Regions from separate parts of the Mesorhizobium sp. M0029 genome, predicted to be linked through region 3. Evidence: predicted binding sites of a transcription regulator. Region 3 holds the regulator's gene; each other region holds the start of a gene.
The links. The regulator LexA, encoded in region 3, represses DNA repair genes until DNA is damaged. The targets are predictions, from matches to a motif close to TGTTCNNNNTGTGTTCNG.
Positions count from the first base shown of each region.

Region 1 (2,204 bases), on a different contig from region 3:
GATATCGACGGGCTTCATCGCCGAGGAATATCCTGACGGCTTCGCGCCGATCGTGCCCAATGGCGATGAAAAGGCAGTGCTGGCGGCGATCGCCACCGCGGTCGAGCTTCTGCGCCGCGATCGGCTTGACCGGCTGGGCGGGCGGCTGGCGCCGCATTCGGGCGCACTCAAGCGCGATTGGGTGGTGAAGCTCGGCGACGACTATCTCCAGGCTTCGATCATCGAGGGCATGATCTCCATTCCGATGGAAGTCGATCTGTCGGTCGATGGCGGCAAAGCGCTGACCGTGGCGTCCGACTGGCGGCCGGGCGACCTCATCTGGCGCGGCACTGTCGGTGCCCGCAAGGTCACGGCGCAGATCAGGCCGGCGCCGAACGGCCTGCGCATTGCCTGGAAAGGCATGTCGGTGACGGCGCGCGCCATGCTGCCGCGCACGGCGGAGCTGGAAAGGCTGATGCCGGAGAAGGTGGCGCCGGACACGTCCAAGATGCTGCTTTGCCCGATGCCGGGCCTGGTCGTGTCGATCGCGGTTGCCGAGGGGCAGGAGGTCAAGGCCGGCGAGACGCTGGCCGTGGTCGAGGCGATGAAGATGGAAAACGTGCTGCGCGCCGACCGCGATCTTGTCGTGTCGAAGCTCAACGCCAAGCCGGGTGACAGCCTGGCTGTCGATGCGGTGATCATGGAGTTCGCCTAGAGATTGTTTGGAAATTCTACTCCGGCGGCCATCTGAAGGTGGTTTCTGCGCTTCCCGTGCTCACGGACCAATGGCCGCTGCGCTCCGGTTCTCGAAACCACCATCATTATGACTCGCCAGAGCGAATTTCGAACAATCTCTGAGCCGTGCGGCTGGGTACGGAAGCCTGTGGTCGGTGGTCATTTGTGCTGGACTGGCATCGCCCGGTCCGGGACAATACATCTCCATCGACTCAAAGCCCTTCGAGCAATTTGAAACATCATGGCGGATGACAAACTTCCACGCGATCCCCTGAGGCGCGAAGCAGCGCTCGCTGCTGCGCGCCCGGAGGCACCGGCGCGGCCGTTCATCCATCTGCGCGTGCATTCGGCGTATTCGCTGCTCGAGGGCGCCTTGCAGGTCGCCGCCGTTGTCGGTCATGCAGTCAAGGACGAGTGCCCGGCAATCGCAGTCACCGACACAAACAATCTGTTCGGCGCGCTGGAATTTGCCCAGAAGGCGGTGAAGGAAGGCATCCAGCCGATTATCGGTTGCCAGATCGATCTCGCCTTTTCCGGCGAGACCAGCGACGCGCAGCGCGACCGCCGCCGCCATGGTCCGGAGATGCACGCCGTGGTGCTGCTCGCCGCCACCGAGGCCGGCTACAGCAACCTCGTCAGGCTGGTCAGCCAGGTCTATCTGGAGACGCCGCCGGGCGAGCCCGTGCATCTGACGTCAGCAATGCTGGAAGGCCATAGCGATGGCCTGATCTGCCTCAGCGGCGGGCCGCGCGGCCCGATCGGCCGGGCGCTGAAGGAGGATCGCCGAGATCTTGCCGAGACGCGGCTTCTGGCACTCAAGGCGCTGTTCGGCGACCGGCTCTATGTCGAGCTGGACCGTGTTTCCGGTTATGACCGCGCTATCGAGAAATCATCGGTCGACCTTGCCTATATCCATGATCTGCCGCTGGTCGCCACGAATGAGGCGTTCTTCGCCGCCCGCGACGACTATGACGCGCATGATGCTCTGATCGCCATTGCCGAGGGTTCGGTGGTTGCCGCCGACAACCGTCGCCGGCTGACTTCGGACAATTTCCTGCGCAGCCAGGCGGATATGGCGCGGCTGTTCGCCGACCTGCCGGAAGCGATCGACAACACCGTCGAGATCGCGCTGCGCTGTTCCTATTATCCCAAGACCCGCAATCCGATCCTGCCACGCTTTACCGGCGGCGATGTCGCCGACAATGAGGTGGCGCTGAAAGCGGAGGCCGATGAGCTACGCCGGCAGGCGCATGAGGGGCTGGAGGCGCGGCTGGCTGCGCATGGGCCCACTTCCGGCTACACGGTCGAACAATACCGCGAGCGGCTCGATTTCGAACTCTCCATCATCGAGAAGATGAAGTTTCCCGGCTATTTCCTGATCGTCGCCGACTTCATCAAATGGGCCAAGGCGCAAGGCATTCCGGTCGGGCCGGGCCGTGGTTCGGGCGCCGGATCGCTGGTCGCTTATTCCACGACCATCACCGACATCG
Region 1 covers NZ_JAMYVF010000012.1:169,274-171,477, reverse strand. Annotated here, with positions in the region: gene NKJ76_RS20630 (acetyl-CoA carboxylase biotin carboxylase subunit) at 1-694, shown strand, start outside; gene dnaE (DNA polymerase III subunit alpha) at 956-2,204, shown strand, end outside.
Region 1: the regulator LexA is predicted to act here: its motif matches at 812-829, upstream of dnaE (DNA polymerase III subunit alpha).

Region 2 (2,204 bases), on a different contig from region 3:
GATGGCGGTCTCGACAATGCGAATGGCTTCGATCGTTGCCAGCCTGTCCTTGGTCTGGCCGACGAATTCCGGCTCGCGAATAAACACCGACAGCATGCCTGCCGCCGAGATCATCACGTCTTCGGAGGTGACGATCGAGGCGCGCTTGTTGCCGACCAGGTCGGCATAGGCCCGAAGCCCGCGCGTCAGCACATTGCGAAAGCCGGCCTCATGCGTGCCGCCTTCGCCGGTCGGGATGGTGTTGCAGTAGGAGTTGACGAAGCCGTCACCGCCGAACCAGGTCACCGCCCATTCCAGCGAACCGTGGCCGCCCTGCTTCTCGCTCTTGCCGGCGAAGATTTCGCGGGTCACCTGGAAATCATCGCCGAGCGATGCCTTGAGATAGTCCTTCAAGCCGCCGGGGAAATGGAACTCCGCCTTGGCCGGCGTCTGGTCCTTTTCCTTGATCAGCGATGGGTCGCAGCTCCAGCGGATCTCGACGCCGCCGAACAGATAGGCTTTCGAGCGGGTCATGCGATAGAGCCGCGCCGGCTCGAAGGCGGCGCCCTTGCCGAAAATCTGCTCGTCGGGATGGAAGCGGATTTTGGTGCCGCGCCGGTTGTGCACTTCGCCGAGCTGCTCCAGCCCGCTCACCGGAACGCCGCGCGAGAACCTTTGGCGGTAAAGCTGGCGACCGCGCGCGACCTCGACTTCGAGATGGTCCGACAGCGCATTGACGACCGAGACGCCGACACCGTGCAGACCGCCGGAGGTCTCATAGACCTTGCTATCGAACTTGCCGCCCGAATGCAGCGTCGTCATGATGACTTCGAGCGCCGGTTTCTTGAATTTCGGATGCGGATCGACCGGAATGCCGCGGCCATTGTCGGTGACGGTCAGAAACCCGTCGGCCGACAGCTCGACATCGATGAAGGTGGCATGGCCGGCGACCGCCTCGTCCATCGAATTATCGATGACCTCGGCAAACAGATGGTGCATCGCCTTGTCGTCGGTGCCGCCAATATACATGCCGGGACGGCGCCGCACCGGCTCCAGCCCCTCCAGCACCTCGATGTCGGCGGCGCTATAGCCCTCGCTGCCGTCCTTGGTCGCGGCAGGACGCTTCGTGGCCTGCACAAGCGGGTCGGCCGGGCGCGAAGGTGTCCGAGCCGGTTGGGGCTGCTTTTCCAGATTGCCGAAAAGATCGTTGTTGTCGTCCATGCCTGCCATAGAATCCGGTGCCGCGAATCACCCGTCGATACTGCCACGCTTTTCGGCGCCAAGCGACGGAAGTTCCTGTTACGTTCGGGGATTTAACCCCTTCTTATCCTAAAACCTTTCGATAACCAAGCCGGCGGAAATAGGTCCGTGCGGAGCCGCTGGGATTCCTGAATCTTTAACAAAGCGGCCTAGCGTCGCCCCAACAAAACAAAAGACCACGAGAGTCAGGGGTTGGTTGTGAGGGGCAAGGCCATAACGATGATTGGCATCGCTGCCGTCTTCGGCGCGATTTCAATCTTTGCCGCGGATTTCTGGGTGAAAAGCCAGGCCAAGGCCGATGCCGAAGAGAAAACGGCGTCGATCCCGGCGCCCGCCGTCCCCAAGGTTGTCTTCAAGACCATCGTGGTGGCCAACGCGCCGCTGCGTTACGGCATGGAGCTTGACCGGGCGCAGCTCAGCGAAATCCCATGGTCCGAGGATTCGGTGCCGCAGGGCGCGTTCACCACAGTCAATGCATTGCTCGCCGAAGGCAGCCGCGTGGTATTGTCGCCGATCGAGATCAACGAGCCGGTGCTGATCAGCAAATTGTCGGGGCCGAACGGCCGCGCGACGCTGTCCAACATGATGACGCCCGGCATGCGGGCGGTGACAATCCGCACCGACGAGATCGCCGGTGTCGGCGGCTTCGTCATGCCGGGCGACCGGGTCGACGTGGTGCTGACACGCGATGCGGGCGAAATCCAGGAAGTGGCCAAGAACGCGCAGGGCGCTGCCGGATCGACCGTTACCTCCGAGATCGTCGTCTCCGACGCCAAGGTGCTGACCGTGGGGCAGGGCGCCGACGAGCGCCAGACCACACCGCAGATCGCCAATTCCGTGACCATCGAGGTGACGACCGAAGGCGCGCAGAAAGTGGCGCTTGCCCGCACCGTCGGCACCTTGTCGCTGTCGCTCCGCTCGGCCGCCGACGGTGGTGCCGCCAAGGACGGCGTCACCACCATCTC
Region 2 covers NZ_JAMYVF010000012.1:193,148-195,351, reverse strand. Annotated here, with positions in the region: gene parE (DNA topoisomerase IV subunit B) at 1-1,200, opposite strand, end outside; gene cpaB (Flp pilus assembly protein CpaB) at 1,459-2,204, shown strand, end outside.
Region 2: the regulator LexA is predicted to act here: its motif matches at 1,271-1,288, upstream of parE (DNA topoisomerase IV subunit B).

Region 3 (2,204 bases):
GCAAGGGTCTGATGGCGATGATCGCTATATCGGCCTGGATTTCCGAGCGCTCGCCGGTCGACGCCGTCGGGCTGATCTCCATCCGCTCGGTGCTGTTAGTGGCGGTCGCCCTCGTCATCGCCACCATGGCCACCACCTGGCTCAGGTTGGCGGCCGTGCCTTTCGCGCTGGCCGGCCTGTTGACGGTGCCGCAGGTGCTTACGCCAGACGTGCTCATATCCGAGGATGCGCATCTGGTGGCCATGCCGATCGGTGGCGGCGAACTCGCCCTCAACCGCGAACGCTCCAACGAATTCACCACGGACAATTGGAAACGGGCGCTGCGGGCCGAAACCATTATCCCACCTGAGATTTTCGAGGCAACAGATACGCGGTTCGATCTCGATCCGCTCGATCTGCCGCCCGGCTCGCCCTTCTATTGCACCGGCGATCTCTGTATCGCCCGGCACCCTTCCGGAGCCATTGTAGCGCTTGCGAAAGACCGCAAGACGGCGCGGCCGGCCTGTGCCTTCGCGAGCCTGATCGTCATCGATGACGCCACCGCCTACAATCCGTGCCGCGACCCGCTGGTGCTGGTCGTGACGAAGAAACAGCTGGCCCGCGACGGCAGCGCCGCCGTCTTCTTCGATCCGCAATCGGCAGCTGCAGCGCCAACCATCCGCTTCGCCGTCGACAAGCCGTATCGCCCCTGGCACGAGCAACGCCGCTTCTCCCGCGAAGCGCGCGGCCTGCCGCCTTACAACCAGCGTGAAAAGTACAAACCCAAGCCGGCTCAGTAGCGCCGGATCAATCCGACAAGCTTGCCCTGCACCTTCACCCTGTCCGGTCCAAAAATGCGGGTCTCGTAGGCCGGGTTGGCGGCTTCCAGGGCGATCGAGGCGCCCTTGCGGCGGAAGCGTTTCAGGGTCGCTTCCTCATCGTCGACCAACGCCACCACGATCTCGCCGGGGCTGGCTGTGTCGGCATTGCGGATGATGACCGTGTCGCCATCGAAAATGCCGGCCTCGATCATCGAATCGCCCTTGACCTCGAGCGCGTAGTGTTCACCGCCCATGATCATGTCGGGCGGCACCGAGATCGAATGGGTCTGATGCTGGATGGCGTCGATCGGCACACCGGCAGCAATGCGTCCCATCACCGGGATCGACACCGCCGAAACGGCGTCGTCATTGCCGGCCGACATCGAACGCGACGGCGAGCCCGGCTTGATCTGGCGGCCGATACCGCCTTGGCCCATCGCGCCTTGTCCTTGGCCGCCTTGCCCTTGGCCGGTTTGACCAAGACTGCCCTGAATGACGCTCGGCGAAAACTTCCTCGCCGCATTGAGGCCTGGTGCGATCGAGTCGGGCAGCCGCAGCACTTCCAGCGCGCGCGCCCGGTTCGGCAGCCGGCGAATGAAACCGCGCTCCTCAAGCGCCGTGATCAGGCGGTGGATGCCGGACTTGGAGGCGAGGTCAAGCGCTTCCTTCATCTCATCGAAGGACGGCGGGATTCCGCTCTCCTTCAGGCGTTCATGGATGAACATCAGAAGCTCATGTTGTTTGCGCGTCAGCATCGCGGCCCCCAGGGGTTCTGAAACCAGAATCAGAAAAAACAAACCCAGAACAAACACTATCTGTTCCAGTTGTGTTCCGCAACCTTTTAAAGTTTAATGAATGTGTTGACGTTTTGTTCAGCGTGACGTTCGGCACCGCGAGCGGCGCTCGTAGTCGTTGGCCGGCAACGGGGTGAAACGAAGACAAAGTGCCCTGCGTCGTCGGCTACGATCGCCGCTTCCTTTTCGGACGGGGCTGCGCAGCATCCGCGCCGGGTTCACTCTGGGCATAGACCTGCAGCGTGTAGCCGATGTGAGCGGTCATCAGAGTTTTCGCACGTTCGACGTCGCGATCGAGGGCCGCTTCCATCAGGGCGGTATGGTGTTCGATCGCCACGGCGTCGCGCAGGGCCGCCACGGCCTTCCGGTGGCCATCCGTGCGGCCGGCGGCGGCGCGCAGCGTCGGGGCCAGACCCAGAAAGCGGTGATGGCGATGCAATTGGTCGGAAATCGTCGCATTGAAGCGCAGCAGCCAGCTGGATGTCGCGGCACTGAGCAGCGCCGCATGGAAGGCATCGTGTTTTTCGTACCACGCGTCGACCGCATCATCCGATGGATCGTCGAGAACAGACCCGCACCGTGAGAGACGATAGTGGGCGGCAACGACCGC
Region 3 covers NZ_JAMYVF010000002.1:65,311-67,514, reverse strand. Annotated here, with positions in the region: gene NKJ76_RS03450 (ComEC/Rec2 family competence protein) at 1-779, shown strand, start outside; gene lexA (transcriptional repressor LexA) at 773-1,555, opposite strand; gene NKJ76_RS03440 (GntR family transcriptional regulator) at 1,761-2,204, opposite strand, start outside.

Region 4 (2,204 bases), on a different contig from region 3:
GAGCGTCAGCGAGCGTGTGACCGCGCGCAGATCGGCGAAACGCACGCGCACCGTCACCGTGCGCCCGGGCCGTGATTTCGCCCTGAGCCGGCTGGCGACCCGGTCTGCCAGATGCAGCAGGACGGGTCCGAAGATACGCGCCTCGGCCGGCCGTCTGCCAAGCGCCGACTGCGCGCCGGCGGAATGCGACCGCCTGTGGGTTTCGAGCTTTCGCGGGTCGCGGTTCCATGCCAGCGACGCCAGCTTTTCGCCGGCGGCGGGCCCGAGCGATCTTCGCAGCGCCCCACCATGCGTCTTTGCCAACTGGCCGATGGTCTCGATGCCGATCTCGGCCAGCCGCGCTCTGGTCGCCGGGCCGACGCCCCACATCAGCCCGACCGGCAGATCATGCAGGAAGGCAAGTTCGGTGTCCAGATCGACCACCACCAGCCCGTCGGGCTTGGCCACCTGCGAGGCGATCTTGGCCAGATGCTTGGTGCGCGCCACGCCGATCGAGATCGGCAGGCCGAGCTCTGCCCGGACGCGCTGACGCACCGTGGCGGCGATCTCGGCCGGCGGCCCGAACAGATGCGTGCAGCCGGCGACGTCGGCAAAGGCTTCATCGATGGAAATCCGCTCGACCAGCGGCGTGAAATCGTCGAGCACCTTGATGGCGGCGTCGCCCAGCCGCTGATAGTCGGCGAAATGGCCGCCGACGAAGATCAGTCCGGGGCAAAGCTCGCGCGCGCGTCGTCCGGGCATGCCGCCGCGCACGCCGAAAGCCCTGGCTTCGTAGGAAGCGGCAAGCACGACGCCGCCGCCGACGGCGATCGGCTTGCCCCTGAGCGCCGGGTCGAGCAGCTGCTCGACCGAGGCGTAGAAGGCGTCGAGATCCGCATGCAGGATGGTGGGCTCCATCCCGACCGTTCCCTTTGCGGCGTTGCAGCATTAGCCGCGTCTGTTGTGAGAGGCGTTTTTGCCGAACAAATAGAGAACAAACAGGGCCTATTGTCAAGCGAAGCGGTTGTCGCCGGCCGGCCCGTTCCAGGTCGGGCTGTCGAGTGCTCCGCCTGGGCATCGGACCTGCGGAACATTGTCTCTCGCCTCGGCGTTCATATCCGCGACGGGACGCTGTTTTTGTGGAGGCCGGTATGGGCCAGTTCGAGATGATCGACCTCGTCAGCGTCATTGACGCCTGCACGAGCGATCGCGTTGCCGGGCACTGCGTGTCAATGGCCAGGGCGGTGGAGGAGTTGCGAGTGCTGACCGGTGATTTCGTATCGCCGGACGAGACGGTGGCCAACGCGCTGTCGGCAGTGGCGCTGGGGCGCGGCTGCGCGGTGGTGTTCGACGAGCGAGCGGGCGCCGACATCTTGCTGACGCCGTAGCGGGGCGGCGCCGGGTTGTGGCAGCCAGAAAAGTCGAACAGCGTGCAAAAAGCTGTGCAGGCATGGCCCATAAGCGCGGCGTGGAAAATTTCTGTGCGTGGGTGTATTCTCCAGGACGCAAGCGGTCGCAGACCGCATAGGGGGAGAAATGACATGCCGAGGATTTCGGAACTCTTTTTCAAAACTGCCATCTTGTTCCTGATGTTGGGGATTGCGGCCGGCCTGCAGATGGCGATCTCGGGCGACCACGCCGCTTTTCCGGCGCACGCGCATATCAATCTGCTCGGTTGGGTGACGAGCGCCATCTTCGGCGGCTACTACGCGCTCAATCCGCAAAAGGCGGCGCGTCGCATCGCCATGATCCACTACGGGCTCTACACACTCGGCCTGGTGATCATGCTGCCGGCGCTGTATGTGATGCTGCAGGGAAACCCGGCGCTTGAACCGATCGTCGCCGGCGGCTCGGTCATTATCGCCGCTGCCGTTCTGGTTTTTGCTTTCGTGGTGTTTTCGCCCGAAACGGCGCGCTCGGTGTCCGGCGTGGTTCCGGCCTCTCGCTGACTGTTCGCGCGCGGCGATCAAAGTCCGACCCGCATTCGCGACCCGCGACACGGGTTGGCCAGGCCGATGGCCGCAGCCGCTGGCTGCGGTGTCTATCGCCGCGTCGGCGCTTAACATACCCGAGTCCCACCACGTATTATTTCGTGACTATTTGGCGCCGGAACCTTCCCAGATATCGCGCGTTGCGGCGACTGTATTCGCGCTGCCTTATATATAGGCAGACTTGAGTACGTCCACAGCATGGGTTGGGGGAGGAGCAGGCCACCATGTCGAACA
Region 4 covers NZ_JAMYVF010000011.1:166,395-168,598, forward strand. Annotated here, with positions in the region: gene dinB (DNA polymerase IV) at 1-897, opposite strand, end outside; gene NKJ76_RS19500 (hypothetical protein) at 1,131-1,367, shown strand; gene NKJ76_RS19505 (heme-copper oxidase family protein) at 1,521-1,928, shown strand; gene NKJ76_RS19510 (hypothetical protein) at 2,195-2,204, shown strand, end outside.
Region 4: the regulator LexA is predicted to act here: its motif matches at 959-976, upstream of dinB (DNA polymerase IV).